Regions from separate parts of the Geodermatophilus sp. SYSU D00696 genome, predicted to be linked through region 1. Evidence: riboswitches for the same ligand, from Rfam matches in the RefSeq annotation. Region 1 holds a riboswitch; the other holds the start of a gene.
What was found. Region 1 has a riboswitch for cyclic di-AMP ahead of ACI79O_RS22955 (C40 family peptidase). Riboswitches for the same ligand answer to the same signal wherever they lie in the genome.
Positions count from the first base shown of each region.

Region 2: it holds a riboswitch for cyclic di-AMP, as region 1 does, so the genes downstream of both, ACI79O_RS06040 (transglycosylase family protein) here and ACI79O_RS22955 (C40 family peptidase) in region 1, are expected to answer to the same signal.

Region 1 is NZ_JBJGYY010000058.1:5,313-10,816, forward strand. Features, by position in the region: gene ACI79O_RS22940 (transglycosylase domain-containing protein) at 1-1,590, shown strand, start outside; partial or broken gene ACI79O_RS22945 (YhjD/YihY/BrkB family envelope integrity protein) at 1,629-2,447, opposite strand; gene ACI79O_RS22950 (hypothetical protein) at 2,503-2,724, opposite strand; cyclic di-AMP (ydaO/yuaA leader) riboswitch at 2,914-3,049, shown strand; gene ACI79O_RS22955 (C40 family peptidase) at 3,057-4,184, shown strand; gene ACI79O_RS22960 (DUF3817 domain-containing protein) at 4,321-4,638, shown strand; gene ACI79O_RS22965 (serine hydrolase domain-containing protein) at 4,654-5,504, shown strand, end outside.
Region 2 is NZ_JBJGYY010000006.1:92,305-97,808, reverse strand. Features, by position in the region: gene ACI79O_RS06055 (demethylmenaquinone methyltransferase) at 1-426, opposite strand, end outside; gene ACI79O_RS06050 (isochorismate synthase) at 463-1,737, shown strand; gene ACI79O_RS06045 (nucleotidyltransferase domain-containing protein) at 1,785-2,666, shown strand; gene ACI79O_RS06040 (transglycosylase family protein) at 2,731-3,843, opposite strand; cyclic di-AMP (ydaO/yuaA leader) riboswitch at 3,848-4,016, opposite strand; gene menD (2-succinyl-5-enolpyruvyl-6-hydroxy-3-cyclohexene-1-carboxylic-acid synthase) at 4,347-5,504, opposite strand, start outside.

The DNA.
Region 1 (5,504 bases):
GGCTACGTCGTCCAGACGACGCTGGACCCGGACCTGCAGCGCTCCGGTGACGCCGCGGTGCTGCGGACCGTGCCGCTGGAGGACTCGCTGGCCGGCATGTTCACCGCCGTCGAGCCCGGCACCGGCCACCTGCTGGCGATGAGCGTCAACCGCACGTTCGGCTACGACCGGTCCGACCCGACGCAGGAGTCGTTCAACCTCAACACCTGGCCCAGCCAGGGCTCAGGCTCGACGTACAAGGTCTTCGTGGCCGCCGCGGCGCTGGCCCGGGGATACTCCTCCACCTACACGCTCACCGCCGCCGACCCCTACGTCTCCCGCGTGTACTCCGGCCCCTGTCAGGGCCGCGACACCGACGGCCGGTACTGCGTGCGCAACGCCGGGTCGGGCTACCGCCCGACGCTGGACCTGACCACCGCGCTCTACCAGTCCTCCAACACCTACTTCCTCGCGCTCGAGGACGCCCTCGGCAGCGTCGAGGAGCCGGTGCGGATGGCCGAGGCCGCGGGCCTGTTCCAGTTCAGCCCGCCGGAGCTGCCGCAGCAGATCATCGACGAGAACCGCGGCTCGTTCACCTTCGGCGCCGAGGCCACCAGCCCGCTCGCCCTGGCCAGCGCCTACTCGACGTTCGCGGCCGGCGGCACGCAGTGCGACGTCGTCCCGGTGACCGCCGTGCTCGACGCCGCCGGGCAGCCGGCCCGGGGTGCCGACGGCGAGCCGCTGCCGGTGGGCGACCGGTGCACGCCCGAGGCCATCCCTCCGGGCGTGGCCACCACGATGAACCAGATCCTCCGCAAGGACGTCGAGCCGGGGTACCGCGGGCAGACCGGGTCGCGCGCCTACGTCCGCGGGCACCAGATCGCCGGCAAGACCGGGACCTCGCAGGACAACTACTCGGTGGCCTTCGTCGGCTACACGCCCGAGATCACCGCGAGCGTCATGGTGCTCAACCCCAAGGAGAACGAGGACGTCGGCGGCTTCGGTGGCGGCAAGGGCGCCACGATCTGGCGGGATGCGATGGAGCCGATCCTCACCGCCCGGGGCAGCGGTGAGTTCCCGCCGGCCGACGAGACGGTGGAGCACGGCAACACCCGGCCGGTGCCCGGCTGCTCGGGCGCGCGCAGCTGCGAGCGGGTCCTCGCCGAGGCCGGCTTCACGCCGCAGACGCTGCGGGTCGACAGCGACGAGCCGGCCGGCGCCTTCCTCGGGACCAGCCCGCCCCGGGGTGCCCGGGCGGTGCCCGGCCAGGTCGTGTCGATCCTGGTGAGCAACGGCAGCGACTACGTCGAGCCGGCTCCCGAGCCGGTCGCCCCCGACCCCGCGCCCGCCCCCGATCCCGAGCCGCCCGCCCCGGCGCCGGAGCCCGCTCCGGAACCCCCGCCCGGGCCCCCGCCGCCGGAACCGGCTCCGGAACCGGCTCCGGAACCCCCGCCCGGACCCCCGCTGCCCGGCACCGTGCCGGAGGATCCGGCCGGGGCGCTGCCGGCCCCGGGGGAGGGCGCGCCCCCGGCGCCCGCGGCGCCGCCACCCCCGGCGCCCGCGGAGCCGGCACCCGCGCCGGCCGAGGGGGCGCCCTGGAGCCCGGGGTAGTGGGCGCCGGCCCGACGCCGGGCGAGCCGCTCGTCGAGCGACTGGGTGAGCAGCCACCCGGCCAGCAGCACCAGGTGCAGCAGGAACAGCCACAGCCCGACGGCGACCACCGCCCCGACGACGACCAGGCCGCCGAACGGGGCGCCGAGGTCCAGCGGCAGGGACAGGAACAGGACGAAGCCCTGCAGGAACCCCGACAGGCAGGCCGCGGTGAACAGCGCCCCGCTGGTGAGCGCCGTCCAGCGGAAGCGCCCGCCGGACACCACGCCGTAGCCCCACAGCAGCGGCACCGTGAGGACGAACAGCACCGAGTAGTAGCCGACGGCGAGGCGGCCGACCACCGCCCCGACGCCGTCCTCGCGGGCCAGGTCGGCCATCACCCGGGCCGCGAGCAGCAGCGGGTACAGCAGCAGCGGTGAGACGACCACCAGCGGCAGGCTCAGCAGGCGGCCGCGCCAGCCGGTCAGGCTCTCCCGGCGGGGGCTGAACCGCAGCAGCGCCCGGCGCAGCCCCTCGCCGTAGAACGTCAGCGGCACCAGCGCCAGCACGAAGCCCAGGAGGTCCAGGCGGGTGCCGGCGTCGACCAGGCGCTCGACCGCCTCCGGGGCGCCCAGCGGGGTGGGCAGCAGCTCGGTCAGCCGGGCGGCGAGCGCGCGCACCTCGTCGGCCGAGGTCGCCAGCGCGGTCAGCCGCACCGCGACCAGCAGCAGCGGCACCACCGCGATGCCGGCGTAGAAGGTCAGTCCCGCCGCGATCAGGGCGAGGTCGCGCCCGCGGAGCAGCTGCTGGGCGCCGGCCAGCAGGCCCCTCGTCTCGGTTCGTAGGCGGGCTGCGGTCCACCTGCGTTCCGGAGTCACCCGCCCATGCCACCAGCCCCCGCGACCGGGCGCCCGTCGGGGGGCCGGTGGACGGTCAGTCCTCGGAGGTGTCGTCGGTGGTGGGCGCGTCGTTGCCGGGGTTGGGGCCGGTCTCCTGGCACGCGGCGTCGTTCTCGTTGCTGGCGTTCTCGCCGCTCGCGTCGCAGTTGGTGGGCCCGCGGGAGAAGTCGGTGTTGTCGCCGCAGGCGGTCAGGGAGCCGAACAGCGCGAGCACGACCAGCGGCCGGGTCAGGCGCATCCGGGTGGAGGTGGACATGCCTGACTCCTACACGCCCCGGAGCCCGGCCAAACCGCCAGGGGCAGGCAGTCCGGTGACCGGGCGACCACGGAATGTCACCGATGTGATTACATCGGGGTGATTGTCACGCGTCCGTCACGACCCTTACTCTGTGTGCGTCCAACGGGGCGCTCCGTCACTGACCTGGGTGACACCCCGAGGACGCCGTCGAGCCGGTCGCCCCGCGGGGCGCCGGGCCGGGGACCCACCGCAGTCCTGGGGTGCAGCGCGTGTCCGCACGCGCCGGGCGAGTCCACGCCCGAACCCGTCAGCTAACCCGGTAGGCGGCCTGGGAAGAGGAGAACCGCCACGTGGCGTCCCTGCGCACGTCTGTCCTCGGCACGCCCGTGACCGGCCGCCCGGCCCGCCGCCGGCAGGGTCGCCGCGCCGCCCTCGTCCTCGCCGGGGCCGTGGGGCTCGGCGTGGGGGTCGGGGTGGTCCCCTCGTCCGCCCTGGCCGAGGAGCCCACGACGGCGGCCGAGGCCGCACAGCTCGTGGCCGCCCGCGGGCACGAGCTCGAGGTCGTCACCGAGCAGTTCAACGAGGCCCGCGAGGTGCTCGCCGCGCAGCAGGCCGCGGCCGAGACCGCCGCCGCCTCCCTCGCCCAGGCCCAGGCCGCCGTCGGCACCGCCCGCGAGCAGGTCGTCGGCATCGCCCGCTCCGCCTACACCGGCAACGGCATGGGTTCGCTGCAGGCGCTCCTGACCAGCGAGGACGCCGACGAGTTCGTCAACCGCGTCAGCCTCCTGCACGGCGTCGCCGGCTACCAGGGCGAGCTGCTCGGCCAGGCGGTCGCGGCGACCGACACCGCCACCGCCGCCCAGGCCGCCGCCACCGATGCCGCCGTCGAGGCGCAGCGCCAGTACGACGCCGTCGCTGCCCAGCAGGCCGACCTCGAGGACCAGATCGCCGCCTACCAGGCCGACTTCGCCCGGCTGACCGCCGAGGAGCAGCGCGCCGCGCTCGAGGCCGCCGCGGCCGCTCACGCCGCCGAGGACGAGCGGGCCAGCCGCGACGACGAGCGCGAGGAGCCCGCCGCGGCGCAGCCCGCCGAGGAGGCGCCGGCAGCGGCGGCCGCGCCGGCCAGCGGCGTCGCCGGCACCGTCGTGGCCACCGCCATGGCGCAGCGGGGCGACCCCTACGTGTGGGCCGCCGCCGGCCCGGACTCCTTCGACTGCTCGGGCCTGACCCAGTACGCCTTCAAGGCCGCCGGGATCAGCCTCCCGCACTCGAGCCGGATGCAGTCGCAGATGGGCACCGCGGTCTCCCGGGCCGACCTGCAGCCCGGTGACCTGGTGTTCTTCTACAGCCCGGTCAGCCACGTGGGCATCTACATCGGCAACGGCCAGATGGTGCACGCGCCCACCTCGGGCGACGTCGTCAAGGTGGCCGGCGTCGACTCGATGGGCGGCTACGCCGGCGCCCGCCGCATCGGCTGAGGAAGGGCCACCCTCCTCCCCGGGAGGGTGGCCGTTCCGGCACGTTGCCGGGGTCACACCCGGTCCGGGACCTCCGGCGGAGCCTGCCGCGTTGCTCCCTGCGGAGCCGCCGCCGATCCGTGAGGACCGCATCCCCGTGAACCCCCGCACCGTCGCCACCGCCTTCCGCGTCGTCGCCGTCGCCGAGGCGCTGTCCTGGGTGGGCCTGCTGGCCGGGATGTACGTGAAGTACGTGCCGGAGACCTCCGAGGTCGGCGTGCAGGTGTTCGGCCCGGTCCACGGCGCGGTGTTCGTCGCCTACGTCGTCGTGGCGCTGGTCGCGGCCCGGGTGCTCCGCTGGTCCCCGGGGACGACGCTGCTGGCGCTCGCCGCCTCGATCCCGCCGCTGGTCACCGTCGTCTTCGAGCGCTGGGCCGGCCGCACGGGGAGGCTGGCGGTCCCCGCGCGGGCCTGACCTACGGTTCCGGGCATGCCGACCGTGCTGCCCGCCACCGCCCGCACCCTGCTGGCCCGCACCGCCCGGGTGCAGCGCGACGGCCGCGCGCCGAGCCTGGTGGCCGGCGTCGTACGGGACGGCGGCCTGGCGTGGTCGGCCGGCCGCGGCGACGTCGCCGAGCCGCACACCGACGTCCAGTACCGGCTCGGCTCGATCAGCAAGACGGTCACCGCGGTCGCCGTCCTGCGGCTGCGCGACGAGGGCCGGCTCGGCCTCGACGACCCGCTCGACCGGCACCTGCCCGGCACCCCGCTGGGCGACCGCTCGATCGGGCAGCTGCTGTCGCACCTGGCCGGCGCGTCCGCCGAGAGCCCCGGCGGCTGGTGGGAGCGGGTGCCCGGCGGGTCCCTGGCCGACCTGGCGCTCGGCGGGGACGACGTCGTCCTGGGCGAGGCCCGGCGCTTCCACTACTCCAACCTCGGCTTCGGCCTGCTCGGCGAGCTCGTGGCCCGGCTGCGCGGGCGGGCATGGGACGACGTCGTCACCGCCGAGGTGCTCGGGCCGCTGGGCATGACCCGGACGACGCCACGCCCGTCCGGCCGCGCCGCGCAGGGCTGGGCCGTGCACCCGTGGGCCGACGTCGCGCTGCCCGAGCCCGAGCACCACGCCGGCGTGATGGCCGCCGCGGGTCAGCTGTGGGCGACCCTCGCCGACCTCGCCCGGTTCGCCGCGTTCCTGCTCGGCGACACCGGCGACGTGCTGTCCCCGGCCACCCTGGAGGAGATGGCGGTGCCGGCCGGCGTCGACCCGTCGTCCCCGGCCTGGTCGGCGTACGGGCTCGGGCTGCAGGTGCTGCGGGTCGACGGCCGCACGCTGACCGGGCA
Region 2 (5,504 bases), on a different contig from region 1:
GCGCAGGGCGGCGTCGGGATCGGCGACGTTGCGCAGCCCGAAGGAGATCACCAGCCCGTCGACGCTCGCGTCGGCCAGCGGCAGCGCCATCGCGTCGCCGGCGATCTTCGGGACCGGCCGGGCGGCGCCGGCGCGCAGCATGCCCTGGGAGAAGTCGCAGGCGATGGCGTGCACCCCGCCGGCGGCCAGCTCGACGGTGGACACCGCGGTGCCGGCGGCGACGTCGAGGACGACGTCGCCCGGCCGGGCGCCCAGCGCCTCGCGGGTGGCGCGCCGCCAGGCGGCGTCGCGGCCCCCGGAGAGCACGGTGTTGGTGAGGTCGTAGCGGCGCGCGACGCCGTCGAACATGGCCGCGACCTCGTGCGGCTGCTTGTCCAGCCCGGCCCGCCGTCCGGCGGTGTGCGCGCTGTCTCGCCGGTCCGCCACGGCGCCGACGCTACCGGGCTGCCTACGCTGGGGAGCGTGACAGCCGCGGCGGTGACCTCCCCGGACGCCGCCGCGCCCGCGGTCACCACGGTGGCGCTGCCCGACTCCCCCGACCTGCTGGGCCTGCTGCCCCGCGACGGCGCGCTGTCCTGGGTCCGCCGCGGCGAGGGGCTGGTGGGCTGGGGCGAGGCCGACCGGCTCGAGGTCTCCGGTCCCGGCGCGCTGGCCGAGGCGGCGGCCTGGTGGGCCGCGCGCAGCGCCGCGCTCGCGGTCGACGACGCGGTGGGCGTCCCCGGCTCGGGGCCGGTGGTCTTCGCCAGCGTCGCCTTCGACCCCGCGGCCGGGACGTCGGTGTTCGTGGTCCCGGAGGTCGTCGTCGGCCGGCGCGACGGGGTCACCTGGCTGACCACCACCGGCGACGCCGACCCCCGTGAGGTGCCAGCCGGCGACCCCGCTCCGCCGTCCGCCGCGCCCACCCGGCTGCGCTACGCCGACGGGGCCCTCGACCCCGCGTCCTGGTGCGGCGCGGTGGCCGCCGCCGTGCGCCGGATCGACGACGGCGACCTCGCCAAGGTGGTGCTCGCCCGCGACCTGCTGGTCACCGCCGACGTGCCGCTGGACGCCCGCCGGCTGCTCGACCGGCTCGCCGCGCGCTTCCCCGACTGCTGGACCTTCGCCGTCGACGGGCTGCTCGGCGCCACCCCCGAGCTGCTGCTGCGCCGCACCGGGCGGCAGCTGTCGGCGCGGGTGCTGGCCGGCACCGCCCCGCGGGGCGCGGGCGCCGACGACGAGCGGCTGGCCGCCGGGCTGATGAGCAGCGCCAAGGACCGCGCCGAGCACGCCCTCGCCGTCGACTCGCTGGTGCGGGCGCTCGACCCGTTCTGCACCGCCCTCTCGGTGCCGGAGGCCCCGTCGCTGCTGACGCTGGCGAACGTGCGGCACCTGGCCACCGACGTCACCGGCACGCAGCGGCGCTCGGGCGCGCGCGGCCGCGCCGGGCTGCTGGAGCTGGTCGAGGCGGTGCACCCGACCGCCGCGGTGGGCGGCACGCCGCCCGACGTGGCCACCGCGCTGATCGCCGAGCTCGAGGGCATGGACCGCGGCCGCTACGCCGGACCGGTCGGCTGGCTCGACGCCCGCGGCGACGGTGAGTTCGGCCTGGCCCTGCGCTGTGCCCGGCTCGGCGAGGACGACCCGTGCACCGCGCGGCTGTTCGCCGGGTGCGGCATCGTCGCGGGCTCCGACCCCGCGGCCGAGCTCGCCGAGACCCAGTCGAAGTTCGCCGCGTTCCAGGCCGCCCTGGAGAGCTGAGCCGGAAACGGGTCGGCGGCCGGCGTCCGGGCTGGTTGGGTGGCCCGGTGACCGCCGTCCCGACCATCGCCGGCGACCGCTCCCTCCCGTCGCCCTTCGACCACCCGCACGCCTCGGCGCGGGCGCGGGAGATCGCCGAGCAGGGGACGATCCTCCGCGCGCAGGTGGGGTCCGGCGTGCACGGCACGTCGGTGACGGGGCAGGACGACCGCGACGAGATGGGCATCTGCCTCGAGCCGCCCGAGTACGTCACCGGCACCGCGCGCGTGCCCGCCGGGCTCTCGACGCCGGTGACCGTGCCGTTCGAGCAGTACCACCGGCACACCGCGTGGGACCGCCCCGGCGGGCTCGCCAACCGGTCGGGCGCCGGCGACCTCGACGTCGTGGTGTACGCGGCGCGGAAGTGGGCGCGGCTGGCGCTGGGCGGCAACCCCACCGTCCTGCTGCTGCTGTTCGTGCCCGACGAGGAGGTCGTCGTCCGCGACGCCGCGGGCGCGGACCTGGTGGCGCACGCCGACCGGTTCGTCTCCCGCGTGGCCGCCGACCGCTTCCTCGGCTACCTGAGGGGCCAGCGGGCGGCGATGACCGGCGCAGCCGGCGCGCACACGAACCGCCCTGGACTCGTCGCCGCGCACGGGTTCGACGTCAAGTACGCGATGCACGCGCTGCGGCTGGGCATCCAGGGGGTGGAGTTGCTGACGACCGGCCGGATCACCCTGCCGGTGCCCGAGCCCCACCGCACGTACCTGCGGAGCATCCGCCGGGGCGAGGTACCGCTGGCCGAGGTGGTCGCCGCGGTCGACGACGCCGAGGCCCGGCTGCTGGCGCTGCGCGACAGCCCGGCGGTGCCGGCCGCGCCCGACCGCGCCTGGGTGGACGCGTGGCTGCACCGCTCGTACCTCGCCCACTGGACGGCTCGCGGCCGCTGACCGGTCCGACGACGAGGGCCCCGGCCGCTGGGCAGCGGCCGGGGCCCTCGTCGGGGGGTGAGGATCAGCCCACGTAGTTCACGTGCACGTGGTCGTGGTGGTTCGCGGTCACGCTGCCGCGGTCGGCCATCGCCTTCCACGCGCCGTCGGGCGAGGTCAGGATCCGCTGCTCCCAGATGACGTACTCGACGCCGAGCTCGTCCCAGTGGTCGACGTGGTACTGGGCGATGGCGTCACCGAGGGCGTTGTCGGTCATGACCATGTAGTCCAGCGCCAGGCCCGACGGGTGCCCGTTCGGGTCGACCGCGCTCCCGCGCGTACCGCCGAGGGTGATGTCGGCGGCGCCCGGCACGTTGCTCACGACGGCGTTCGCGGCGGCCTGCACGACCGCCTTGACCGGGCCGGCGCTGTTGGTGATCGACGCGATCGCGGAGGCGACCTGCGGGGCGACCTCGGCCAGCGGGGCCACCGCGGGCGCGGGGGCGGACTCGCCGGCGGAGGCGGTCGCGGCGGGGGCCTCCGGGGCCGGAGCGGCCTGGGCCGGGGCCGCGCCGCTGACGGCGAGCACCTGACCGGGGTAGATCCGGTTCGGGTTGCTGCCGATGACGTCGACGTTGCGCTCGTAGAGCTCGCGCCAGCCCTGCTGGTGGGCGGCGGCGATCTTCTTCACGGTGTCGCCCCAGCGGACGGTGTAGTCCTCGGTGGCGGCGTCGTCGGCGTGGTCGTGGGAGTGACCGGCCTCCGCGGCCGGGGCGGGTGCCTCGGCGGCGGGAGCGGGGGCGGCGGGCGCCTCGGCGGCGGCCGCGGTGGTGCCCTCGGTCAGGTACTTGCCGCAGCTCGGCCAGGCGCCGATGCCCTGGCCCTCGAGGACGCGCTCGGCGATCTCGATCTGCTGGGCCGGGGTGGCCAGGTCGGCGCGGGCGGCGAGCTCGGTGCCGCCGAAGCCGGCCCAGGTGGACTGGCTGAACTGCAGGCCACCGTAGTAGCCGTTGCCGGTGTTGATGCTCCAGTTGCCGCTGGACTCGCACTGGGCGACGTCGGTCCAGTCGTGGCTGGTGGAGGCGGAGGCCGGGGAGCTGAGGACGCCGAGACCGACGACGGTGGCGCCGGCGGCGACAGGGGCCCGGGCGATGACCTTCTTGGTGCGGACGTAGCGGGGTGCGCGGTGCTTGGGCATGGTGATGATCTCCCGATCACCGCCGGCGAGGTGAGCTGTCGGGTTCGGGCGATCGGTGCCCGGCCGCGGTCCGCGGCTTCACCCCGAGGCGCGTTCGGGTCCGGCCCCCGTGGGCCGTCGCGCGCCGGAAGTGGGTCCCCCACCCCTGCCCTGGGTGTTGGTGTGGACGACCGGTGGGCAGGGTTTGGCGGACCGGCGCCGCGCTCCGTTCTGCTGAGCGCAGCCAAAAAGCTACCTACGGTCATGGCAACTGTCGCTGTGTCGCCGGTCACACTGCGATTAGGAGGGGACACGTGGGGTAGCGCGTGACGCCGCCGTGACCAACCGACCGCCTGCGGCGCCGGCGGGCCGGGAGTGGGGAACGCGCTGGTCACCGGCGACTCGCCCCCCGGTCCGCGTGGTCCGGCGCGGCCCCGGCGACCGGCCCCCCGGGACCCTGCGGGCACGTCGCTCGTGATGGACGCCACGGGACGGACCGGTCCTCCACCGCCCGTCCCGCCCGGTCAGCCGAGGGCGTGGGCGGCGGCGTCCCGGAGCGCGACGGCGAGGTCGGCCTCGGCGCGCTGGTCGGTGCGGACGACGACGACCCGCGGCCCGCCCGCCGCCAGCGCGGCCGGCAGCTCGCCGGCCGAGGAGACCGCCGTCGCCGTCCAGCCCAGCGCCTGCGCGACCGCTGCCAGGTCGCGCCCGTGCGGCGTCCCGAACACCCGCCGGTAGTCGCGCGCGTACGCCGCCCGGCCGGGCTCGAGCTGGGCGAAGATCCCGCCGCCGTCGTTGTCCGGGACGACGAGCGTGAGGTCCGGACGCGGCTCGCCCTCGCCGGTGAGCAGGCCCTGCAGGTCGTGCAGGAACGTCAGGTCGCCCAGGAGCGCCACCGTCGGGCCGCCGTGCGCCAGCGCCGCCCCGACCGCGGTCGAGACGGTCCCGTCGATGCCGGCCACCCCGCGGTTGGCCAGCACGGCGACGTCGCCGCGCGGCACGGCGAGGCGGTCGACGTCGCGCACCGGCGTCGAGGAGCCGAGCACCAGCAGCGCCCCGGCCGGCAGCGCGGCGACGACGTCGCGGGCCAGGCGGGCGGCGGTGAGGCCCGGCGCCGCGTCGAGCAGCGCGTCGACGGCGGTCCCGACGCGGGCGGCGGCGTCGGACCACGCCCCGGCCCACGCCCCGGCCCGGTTCCCGGCCCGGCCGGGGTCCGACGGCGGCCCGGCGGGCGGGGCGGCCCGCGAGACCAGCGCGCTCGACCGGCCCGCGTCGGGCCAGCGCGGGGTCGCCGCGACCGTCTCGACCCGCACCCGCGGGTCGGCGAGCAGCGCCGACACCGGCCGCGACAGCGTGGGCCGGCCGACCACCACGACCCGCTCGGGCCGGTGCGTGTCCAGCCAGGCGGGGACGCCGAGCAGCAGCGCCCCGCCGCGGACGGCGTCGCCGGTCCACGCGCCGCCGCTGGGCTCGGCGACCACCGGCCAGCCCGAAGCAGCGGCCCCGGCGGCCCAGGCCCGGCCGGCCGCGGGTGGTCCGTCGCCGGCCACCACGAGGGTGCGCGGCCCGTCCCCGACCGGACCGGCCGGGACGGGCGCGGGCGCCCCGGCCGTCCACGGGGCACCGCCGGCGCGACCGGCCCACGGGCCATCGAGCGGGCCGGGCTCCCCGTCGGGCAGCAG